Regions from separate parts of the Streptomyces sp. NPDC052496 genome, predicted to be linked through region 3. Evidence: predicted binding sites of a transcription regulator. Region 3 holds the regulator's gene; each other region holds the start of a gene.

Region 1 (3,275 bases), on a different contig from region 3:
CCCCGCCGAGGGGGCGACCCTCTCCGAGGTCATCGCGGACCTGGAGAAGAACCACGCGGGCATCGCGGCCCGCGTCCTGGACGACACCGGCAAGCTGCGGCGCTTCGTGAACGTCTACGTCAACGACGACGACGTGCGCTTCGAGCAGGGCCTCCAGACGCCGACGCCGGACGGCGCGGGCGTCTCGATCATCCCGGCGGTGGCCGGCGGCTGCTGAGCCGCCGCCGGAGCGCCGGGACGCCGGGGAGCCGTAACGATCTTTTTCGGCCCTTGTCCGGTCCAACGGCTGGAATCGCCCTGTCCGCCACGAAGCGGACGGGGCGATTCCGTGTTGTTAAAGGCGATACAGTTGGGGTGATCCCCCGTTGAGCGCGCGCCGGACGCATCGGATACCCCGGCAAGTTGTGCGCGAAGTGTGGACATGATTTGTCGCGTTGGTGAGCTTTGCCCGGCCCGACTCGCCCTGAAGTATGGGCTTTTCTTCGTATTTTTACGATTGTTCGCGAGCGGAATTCTCGTCCGACTGACCTGTTGCGCTGGGCAGTTGGACAGATACATTCAGCGGCGGTCGACGCGTTCCGGCGCACACCCCCTCCTTGTCGGGGGGTGAGGTCTGACCCGGGTCCGCGGAGTGCGGTCCTGTGCAAGGGCCAGTAATAGGGGAGTTAGGCATGGCTCAGGGCACCGTCAAGTGGTTCAACGCGGAGAAGGGGTACGGCTTCATCGCGGTCGACGGTGGTGCGGATGTATTCGTCCACTACAGCGCGATCCAGATGGACGGTTACCGCACCCTTGAGGAGGGTCAGCGGGTCGAGTTCGAGATCTCGCAGGGCCAGAAAGGGCCGCAGGCGGACATGGTCCGCGTGGCCGGCTGAAGCGCCGACCGACTGCTGCGTACGAGGGTCCGCGTCCCCTGCGGGGGGCGCGGACCCTCTGTGTTCAGGTGGGGAGGGAGGGCATGCTCGGCGAGGAGCCGCAGGTCGTCCGGCCGCACCTGGTTTGACACCGGGGGCGCCACGGGGAGGCTCCGCCAAGCCGCTTGCACTCTCCTGTGCCGAGTGCTAATCATTGCGTTAGCACTCTACGAGTGAGAGTGACAGCTAAGGACCGACTCGGTGAGGTCCGCGGGCAGGTGGGGCAAGGAACCACCGGCTCGCGAACCGTCCGTCGCGGGCGCCAGCGCGGTCCGGAGTATCCACCCTCCCCCAGACGAAGTCCGGGGGGCCCCAGTCCGGGAGGACCACTTCACATGGCCAAGATCATCGCGTTCGACGAGGAGGCGCGGCGCGGTCTCGAGCGCGGGATGAACCAGCTCGCCGACGCCGTCAAGGTCACCCTTGGCCCCAAGGGCCGCAACGTCGTCCTCGAGAAGAAGTGGGGCGCCCCCACGATCACCAACGATGGTGTGTCCATCGCCAAGGAGATCGAGCTCGAGGACCCGTACGAGAAGATCGGTGCCGAGCTGGTCAAGGAGGTCGCGAAGAAGACGGACGACGTCGCCGGTGACGGCACGACGACCGCGACCGTCCTGGCCCAGGCCCTGGTCCGCGAGGGCCTGCGCAACGTCGCGGCCGGCGCCAACCCGATGGCCCTCAAGCGCGGTATCGAGCGCGCCGTCGAGGCCGTCTCCGCCGCCCTGCTGGAGCAGGCGAAGGACGTGGAGACCAAGGAGCAGATCGCTTCGACCGCCTCCATCTCCGCCGCCGACACCCAGATCGGTGAGCTGATCGCCGAGGCCATGGACAAGGTCGGCAAGGAAGGCGTCATCACCGTCGAGGAGTCCCAGACCTTCGGTCTGGAGCTGGAGCTCACCGAGGGTATGCGCTTCGACAAGGGCTACATCTCGGCGTACTTCGCCACCGACATGGAGCGTATGGAGGCGTCGCTCGACGACCCGTACATCCTGATCGTCAACTCCAAGATCTCCAACGTGAAGGACCTCCTTCCGCTGCTGGAGAAGGTCATGCAGTCGGGCAAGCCGCTGCTGATCATCGCCGAGGACGTCGAGGGCGAGGCCCTGTCGACCCTGGTCGTCAACAAGATCCGCGGCACCTTCAAGTCCGTCGCCGTCAAGGCCCCGGGCTTCGGCGACCGCCGCAAGGCCATGCTCGGCGACATCGCCATCCTCACCGGTGGCACGGTCATCTCCGAGGAGGTCGGCCTCAAGCTGGAGAACGCCGGTCTCGACCTGCTGGGCCGCGCCCGCAAGGTCGTCATCACCAAGGACGAGACCACCATCGTCGACGGTGCCGGTGACAGCGAGCAGGTCCAGGGCCGCGTCAACCAGATCCGCGCCGAGATCGAGAACAGCGACTCGGACTACGACCGCGAGAAGCTCCAGGAGCGTCTGGCGAAGCTGGCCGGCGGCGTGGCCGTCATCAAGGCCGGTGCCGCCACCGAGGTCGAGCTCAAGGAGCGCAAGCACCGCATCGAGGACGCCGTGCGCAACGCGAAGGCGGCCGTCGAGGAGGGCATCGTCGCCGGCGGTGGCGTGGCCCTGCTGCAGGCCTCCTCGGTCTTCGAGAAGCTGGAGCTGGAGGGCGACGAGGCCACCGGTGCCGCCGCTGTGAAGCTGGCCCTGGAGGCCCCGCTGAAGCAGATCTCCGTCAACGGCGGCCTTGAGGGCGGCGTTGTCGTGGAGAAGGTGCGCAACCTGGCCGTCGGCCACGGTCTGAACGCCGCGACCGGCGAGTACGTCGACATGATCGCCGAGGGCATCATCGACCCCGCCAAGGTCACGCGCTCCGCGCTGCAGAACGCCGCGTCGATCGCCGCGCTGTTCCTGACCACCGAGGCCGTCATCGCCGACAAGCCGGAGAAGGCCGCCGCGGCCGCTCCGGGCGGCATGCCGGGCGGTGACATGGACTTCTGATCCTTCCGGATCATCTGTCCTCAGGTCGCTGGGGCGGCACTCCTCCTCTCAGGGGGGTGCCGCCCCAGCGGCTTTTTCGGGCCCAGAGGCCGCGCGGCTTCCCGTACGGCTCTCCGTACGGCCGAGGTGTGCCGATTCCGTACGGTGCTCCTTGCGCGGACCCCGGCCCCGCGGGGCACGATCACCCCATGACGACTCGAAACGGGCAGACCGCCCGACCGGACCGGTTCGCCGCGGACACCGTCGCCCTGGTCACCGGCGGCAGCAGTGGGGTGGGCCTGGCAGCCGCGCGACGGCTGCTCGCGGACGGCGCGCGGGTGGTGGTGTGCGGCCGCGACGAGCGCCGCCTCGACGCCGCCGTGGCGCAGCTGCGGGAGCAGGCGCAGGAGGCGGTGACGGGCGG
Region 2 (3,275 bases), on a different contig from region 3:
TCAGCATCAGCACCGGCGTCCAGTCGTCCTGCCGCCGCAGCCGCCCGCAGATCTCGTACCCGCTGGGCCCCGGCAGCATCACGTCCAGCACGATCGCGTCGTACGACCCGGTGAGCGCCAGCTCCGTCCCCCGATGCCCGTCCCGGGCCACGTCGACCCAGTGCCCCTCGGCAGCCAGTCCCCGCCGCAAGGAGTCAGCGAGACCTTCTTCGTCCTCTACGACCAGTATGTGCATGGGGCCATTGTCATGGTTCGGCGCGGTTCCGGTTTTTTGCGGCCTTGTGGGGGTGCGCGTTGTGCGCGATGGGTCCGGTGGGTGGGGGCTCGGGGCCACACAGGGGTCACTCCTCGGCACCGTGTACGCAGCCCGGGACGTGAAGTGAACCCAGGCTCCCGGCTGACCTGCGGGGAGACCCCTGTATGTCCCCGAGCCCGCGTCGTCGGGCGGGTATCGCGCCATCGTGGCAACAATCCCGTCCCTCGCGCGCAGCGCGAGGGAACCTTTCTCGCACGGGGCAGCGGGGGGATCTTCCTCGCGCGCGTTACGGGGGGACCTTCTCGCGCGCAGCGGGGGCCTTTCTCGCGCGCAGCGCGAGGGGGCGGGCAGGCTACCCGGGCCGCGATCAGGCCTCGCGTGCAGTGGGGCCACGCCCCTGCCCCGGCGTGAGCCTCACCATGTGGTGGGGGCTCACCGGGGTGATCGACCCCTTCCCCCCAGCTGTCCCGGCCTCGCCAAACGGCCTGAGGGGGCGTGTAGGGGGCCATCCCCGCAGGTCAGCCGGGAGCCCGGGTTCACCTCACGCCCCGGGTGACGTACACGGTGCCGAGGAGTTGGCCCCCTGCGCGCCCCCGCCCCGGCACCTACCTATGCGAGCCGCGCGACAGCGCAACCCTCGCGCGAAGCGCGAGACCAGGTCCACGGCCACCCGCCACGCCATCGCGCGCGAAGAGCACGGGACAGGATTGCCCAGCCCACCACCTGGGCAAGGTGGGCCCACAGCCAGCGCACCCCCACCCAACACGCGCCGCGAGGCAAATTGGCACTCCGCTTGACCGAGTGCTAACCGCGTCATAGTCTCGGCCCTGGCACTCTCCACCGGGGAGTGCCAAACACAGCGACGGGCAGGTCCGGCACCCGCGACGACGGATCCACCTGGTCGCCACCTCAGACAGTTAACCCCGTGAGATCTCCGAAGGGGGAGGTCGGATCGTGACGACCGCCAGCTCCAAGGTTGCCATCAAGCCGCTTGAGGACCGCATCGTGGTCCAGCCGCTCGACGCCGAGCAGACCACGGCTTCGGGCCTGGTCATTCCGGACACTGCCAAGGAGAAGCCCCAGGAGGGCGTCGTCCTGGCCGTGGGCCCGGGCCGCTTCGAGGACGGCAACCGTCTTCCGCTCGACGTGACCGTCGGCGACGTCGTGCTCTACAGCAAGTACGGCGGCACCGAGGTGAAGTACAACGGCGAGGAGTACCTCGTTCTCTCGGCGCGCGACGTGCTCGCGATCGTCGAGAAGTAATTCACCGAAGATTGCCTTGTTCTGCGCCCCTGGTTCCCGCGTCTAAACAACCGGTTTCCCGGGGCGCAGTTCGTTGGAGAGAACGACTAAGGACACGTAACTCATGGCGAAGATCCTGAAGTTCGACGAGGACGCCCGTCGCGCCCTTGAGCGCGGCGTCAACAAGCTTGCCGACACCGTGAAGGTGACGATCGGCCCCAAGGGCCGCAACGTCGTCATCGACAAGAAGTTCGGCGCCCCGACCATCACCAACGACGGTGTGACCATCGCCCGCGAGGTCGAGGTCGACGACCCGTACGAGAACCTCGGCGCGCAGCTGGTGAAGGAGGTGGCGACCAAGACCAACGACATCGCTGGTGACGGCACCACCACCGCCACCGTGCTGGCCCAGGCCCTGGTCCGCGAGGGTCTGCGCAACGTCGCCGCCGGTGCCTCCCCGGCCGCCCTGAAGAAGGGCATCGACGCCGCGGTCAAGGCCGTGTCCGAGGACCTCCTCGCGACCGCCCGCCCGATCGACGAGAAGTCCGACATCGCCGCCGTGGCCGGCCTGTCCGCGCAGGACAAGCAGGTCGGCGAGCTGATCGCCGAGGCGATGGACAAGGTCGGCAAGGACGGTGTCATCACCGTCGAGGAGTCCAACACCTTCGGTCTGGAGCTGGACTTCACCGAGGGCATGGCCTTCGACAAGGGCTACCTCTCGCCGTACATGGTCACCGACCAGGAGCGGATGGAGGCCGTCCTGGAGGACCCGTACATCCTCATCCACCAGGGCAAGATCTCCTCGATCCAGGACCTGCTGCCGCTGCTGGAGAAGGTCATCCAGGCCGGCTCCTCGAAGCCGCTGCTGATCATCGCCGAGGACGTCGAGGGCGAGGCCCTGTCGACCCTGGTCGTCAACAAGATCCGCGGCACCTTCAACGCGGTGGCCGTCAAGGCCCCCGGCTTCGGTGACCGCCGCAAGGCGATGCTCGGCGACATGGCCGCCCTGACCGGCGCGACCGTCATCGCCGAGGAGGTCGGCCTCAAGCTGGACCAGGCCGGTCTGGACGTGCTGGGCACCGCCCGCCGCGTGACCGTCACCAAGGACGACACGACCATCGTGGACGGCGGCGGCAACTCCGCCGACGTCGAGGGCCGCGTCAACCAGATCAAGGGCGAGATCGAGGCCACGGACTCGGACTGGGACCGCGAGAAGCTCCAGGAGCGTCTGGCGAAGCTGGCCGGCGGTGTCTGCGTGATCCGCGTGGGCGCGGCCACCGAGGTCGAGCTCAAGGAGAAGAAGCACCGTCTGGAGGACGCCATCTCCGCGACCCGCGCCGCGGTCGAGGAGGGCATCGTCTCCGGTGGTGGCTCCGCCCTGGTGCACGCCGCCAAGGTGCTGGAGGGCTCCCTCGGCAAGGAGGGCGACGAGGCCACCGGTGTCGCCGTGGTCCGCCGCGCCGCCGTCGAGCCGCTGCGCTGGATCGCCGAGAACGCGGGCCTGGAGGGCTACGTCATCACCTCGAAGGTGGCGGAGCTGGAGAAGAACCAGGGCTTCAACGCCGCGACCGGCGAGTACGGCGACCTGGTGAAGGCCGGCGTCATCGACCCGGTCAAGGTCACCCGCTCGGCGCTGGAGAACGCCGCTTCGATCGCCTCGCTGCTGCTCACGACCGAGACCCTGGTCGTCGAGAAGCCGGCCGAGGAGGAGTCCGCCGAGGCCGGTCACGGTCACGGCCACGCTCACTGAGGCAGCTCAGCCGTACGAGGCCCGGTC
Region 3 (3,275 bases):
GGCCGGGCAACCGCCCGACCGCCGTTCACCAGGTCCTCGTAAGAGTCAGCGCCCGTTGAACGCATCCTTCAACCGCGAGAACAGCCCCTGCTGCCCCAGCTGACCCCGCCCACCCGGGGGACAACCCCCGGACCCCCGGCAGGACCACACGCCTACCGGCCGTTGAACGCATCCTTCAACCGCGAGAACAGCCCCTGCTGCCCCGGCTGGAACTGCCCCTGCGGGCGTTCCTCGCCGCGCAGCTTCGCCAGGCGGCGCAGCAGCTCCTCCTGCTCCGCGTCCAGCTTCGAGGGCGTGATGACCTCGACGTGCACGATGAGGTCGCCGCGCCCGTTGCCGCGCAGGTGGGTGACGCCGCGGCCGTGCAGCGGGATCGACTGGCCGGACTGGGTGCCGGGCCGGATGTCGATCTCCTCCACGCCGTCCAGCGTCTCCAGCGGGCACTTGGTGCCCAGCGCCGCCGCCGTCATCGGGATCGTGACCGTGCAGTGCAGGTCGTCGCCGCGCCGCTGGAACGTCGGGTGCGACAGTTCGTGGATCTCGACGTACAGGTCGCCGGCCGGGCCGCCGCCGGGGCCGACCTCGCCCTCGCCCGCGAGCTGGATGCGCGTGCCGTTGTCCACACCGGCCGGGATCTTGACCGTGAGCGTACGGCGCGAGCGGATCCGGCCGTCACCGGCGCACTCCGGGCACGGGGTCGGCACGACCGTACCGAAACCCTGGCACTGCGGGCACGGCCGCGAGGTCATGACCTGGCCCAGGAAGGACCGGGTGACCTGCGAGACCTCACCGCGGCCGCGGCACATGTCACAGGTCTGCGCCGAGGTGCCCGGCGCCGCGCCCTCACCCGAACAGGTCGTGCAGACGACGGCGGTGTCCACCTGGATGTCCTTGGTGGTGCCGAAGGCCGCCTCGTCCAGCTCGACGTCCAGCCGGATCATCGCGTCCTGGCCGCGCCGCGTGCGGGACCGCGGTCCGCGCTGCGACGCCGTGCCGAAGAACGCGTCCATGATGTCGGAGAAGTTGCCGAAGCCCGCGCCGAAGCCGCCGGCCCCGCCGCCGCCACCCGCCTGCGAGAGGGGGTCGCCGCCGAGGTCGTAGACCTGCTTCTTCTGCGGGTCCGAGAGCACCTCGTAAGCGGCGTTGATCTCCTTGAACCGCTCCTGGGTCTTCGGATCCGGGTTCACATCCGGGTGCAGCTCGCGCGCCAGCCGCCGGAAAGCCTTCTTGATCTCGTCCTGCGAGGCGTCGCGCCGTACACCCAGGACCGCGTAATAGTCCGTGGCCACTTACGACTCCGCGAGGATCTGTCCGACGTAACGTGCCACTGCGCGTACCGCTCCCATCGTTCCGGGGTAGTCCATGCGGGTCGGTCCGACCACGCCGAGTTTGGCGACTGCCTCGTCGCCCGAACCGTAGCCGACCGCGACGACCGATGTGGACGTCAGGCCCTCATGGGCATTCTCATGCCCGATGCGTACGGTCATGCCGGAGTCCTTGGCCTCCCCGAGCAGTTTGAGGAGCACCACCTGCTCCTCCAGGGCCTCCAGCACCGGCCGGATGGTCAGTGGGAAATCGTGCCCGAAGCGCGTGAGATTGGCGGTACCGCCGATCATCAGCCGCTCCTCGGTCTCCTCCACCAGAGTCTCCAGCAACACCGACAGCACTGTCGAGACCGTGCCCCGGTCCTCCTGCTCGAAGGACTCCGGGAGATCCTGCACGAGCTGCGGCACGTCCGCGAACCGCCGCCCCACCACGCGGCTGTTCAGCCGCGCCCGCAGGTCCGCCAAGGAGGTCTCGCCGAACGGCGCCGGGCAGTCCACCATGCGCTGCTCGACCCGGCCGGTGTCGGTGATCAGGACCAGCATCAGCCGGGCCGGCGCCAGCGACAGCAGCTCCACGTGCCGCACCGTGGACCGGGTCAGCGACGGGTACTGCACGACGGCGACCTGCCGCGTCAGCTGCGCCAGCAGCCGTACCGTACGGCCCACGACGTCGTCCAGGTCGACGGCGCCGTCCAGGAAGTTCTGGATGGCGCGCCGCTCGGGGCTGGACAGCGGCTTGACGCCGGCCAGCTTGTCGACGAAGAGGCGGTAGCCCTTGTCCGTCGGGATGCGCCCGGCGCTCGTGTGCGGCTGGGCGATGAAGCCCTCGTCCTCCAGCGCTGCCATGTCGTTGCGGACCGTGGCGGGGGAGACACCGAGCTGGTGCCGCTGGGTCAGCGCCTTGGAGCCGACCGGCTCCTCGGTCCCGACATAGTCCTGGACGATGGCGCGCAGCACTTCGAGTCTGCGTTCACTGAGCATCGCGCACACCTCCAGTCCGGCCGTGTCACCGGCGCGCGGCCGGGTTCTTCCGGGTCGTCTTCCCTGGCACTCATCAGGTCCGAGTGCCAGACCCTGACCAAGTGTACGGCCGGGTCACCTGGGCAGGGCAAGGGCGGCGGTACCGGAGACGTGCGCCACGCTCCCGCGAAAGGCGTACCGCGGGCACGGCGGGCACCCGGAACGCGCCCGGCCCGGCGGGCAACGCTATCGCGACACGGCTAGCGTCTCGGTATGCGTACGACTTGGGAAGAGGCCGGGTGGGAAGAGCTCGGCGCGGGCGTCGGGCGCCGCCGGATGCCCGGCTGGGACGAGACGGCGGGCGCCGTCGTCGGCTCGGCCGGCGTGCTGGTCGTCGACACCGGCGCGACGATCCGGGACGGTGCCGAGCTGCGCCGGCAGCTGCGCGACATCACGGGACGCAACGTGACACACGTCGCGCTGACCCACCCCCACTTCGACCATGTGCTGGGCACCGCGGCCTTCGCCGGCGTCGAGGTGTTCGGCGCGGCCGGCCTGGACGAGTACCTGCCGCGCGCCCAGGACGACCTGCGGCGCGACGCGGTGGCGTACGGCGTGGACCCGGACGCCGCCGCGGAGGCCGCCGACCTCCTCGTCCGCCCGCACCACCTGGTCTCCGGCGAACGCACCGTCGACCTCGGCGACCGGCAGGTCCTGCTCGCCAACATCGGTCCCGGCCACACCGCGCACGACCTGGTGGTCCTGGCCCCCGGCGCGCACGGCTCCCCCGCGGTCGTCTTCTGCGGTGACCTGGTCGAGGAGTCCGGCGAGCCGCAGGCCGGTCCGGACGCGATCCCCGGGCAGTGGCCCGCCGCGCTGGACCGGCTGCTGGCCCTCGGCGGGGAGGACGCGGTGTACGTACCCGGGCACGGCGCTGTCGTGGATGCCCGATTCGTCCGTGAGCAACGCGACGCGCTGAGCCGTCGCTTC

What was found. Region 3 encodes HrcA, which represses chaperone genes, less so after heat shock. Its sites were predicted from a motif close to TTNGCACTCNGNNNNNCNGAGTGCNAA; they were not measured.
Region 1: the regulator HrcA is predicted to act here: its motif matches at 1,039-1,065, upstream of groL (chaperonin GroEL).
Region 2: the regulator HrcA is predicted to act here: its motif matches at 1,038-1,064, upstream of groES (co-chaperone GroES).

The regions. Positions count from the first base shown of each region.
Region 1 is NZ_JBFAUH010000013.1:84,921-88,195, reverse strand. Features, by position in the region: gene AB0L45_RS18615 (MoaD/ThiS family protein) at 1-217, shown strand, start outside; gene AB0L45_RS18610 (cold-shock protein) at 672-875, shown strand; gene groL (chaperonin GroEL) at 1,250-2,872, shown strand; gene AB0L45_RS18600 (SDR family oxidoreductase) at 3,061-3,275, shown strand, end outside.
Region 2 is NZ_JBFAUH010000008.1:232,605-235,879, forward strand. Features, by position in the region: gene AB0L45_RS14060 (response regulator transcription factor) at 1-235, opposite strand, end outside; gene groES (co-chaperone GroES) at 1,211-1,519, shown strand; gene groL (chaperonin GroEL) at 1,623-3,248, shown strand.
Region 3 is NZ_JBFAUH010000001.1:262,800-266,074, forward strand. Features, by position in the region: gene dnaJ (molecular chaperone DnaJ) at 153-1,289, opposite strand; gene hrcA (heat-inducible transcriptional repressor HrcA) at 1,290-2,306, opposite strand; gene AB0L45_RS01320 (MBL fold metallo-hydrolase) at 2,559-3,275, shown strand, end outside.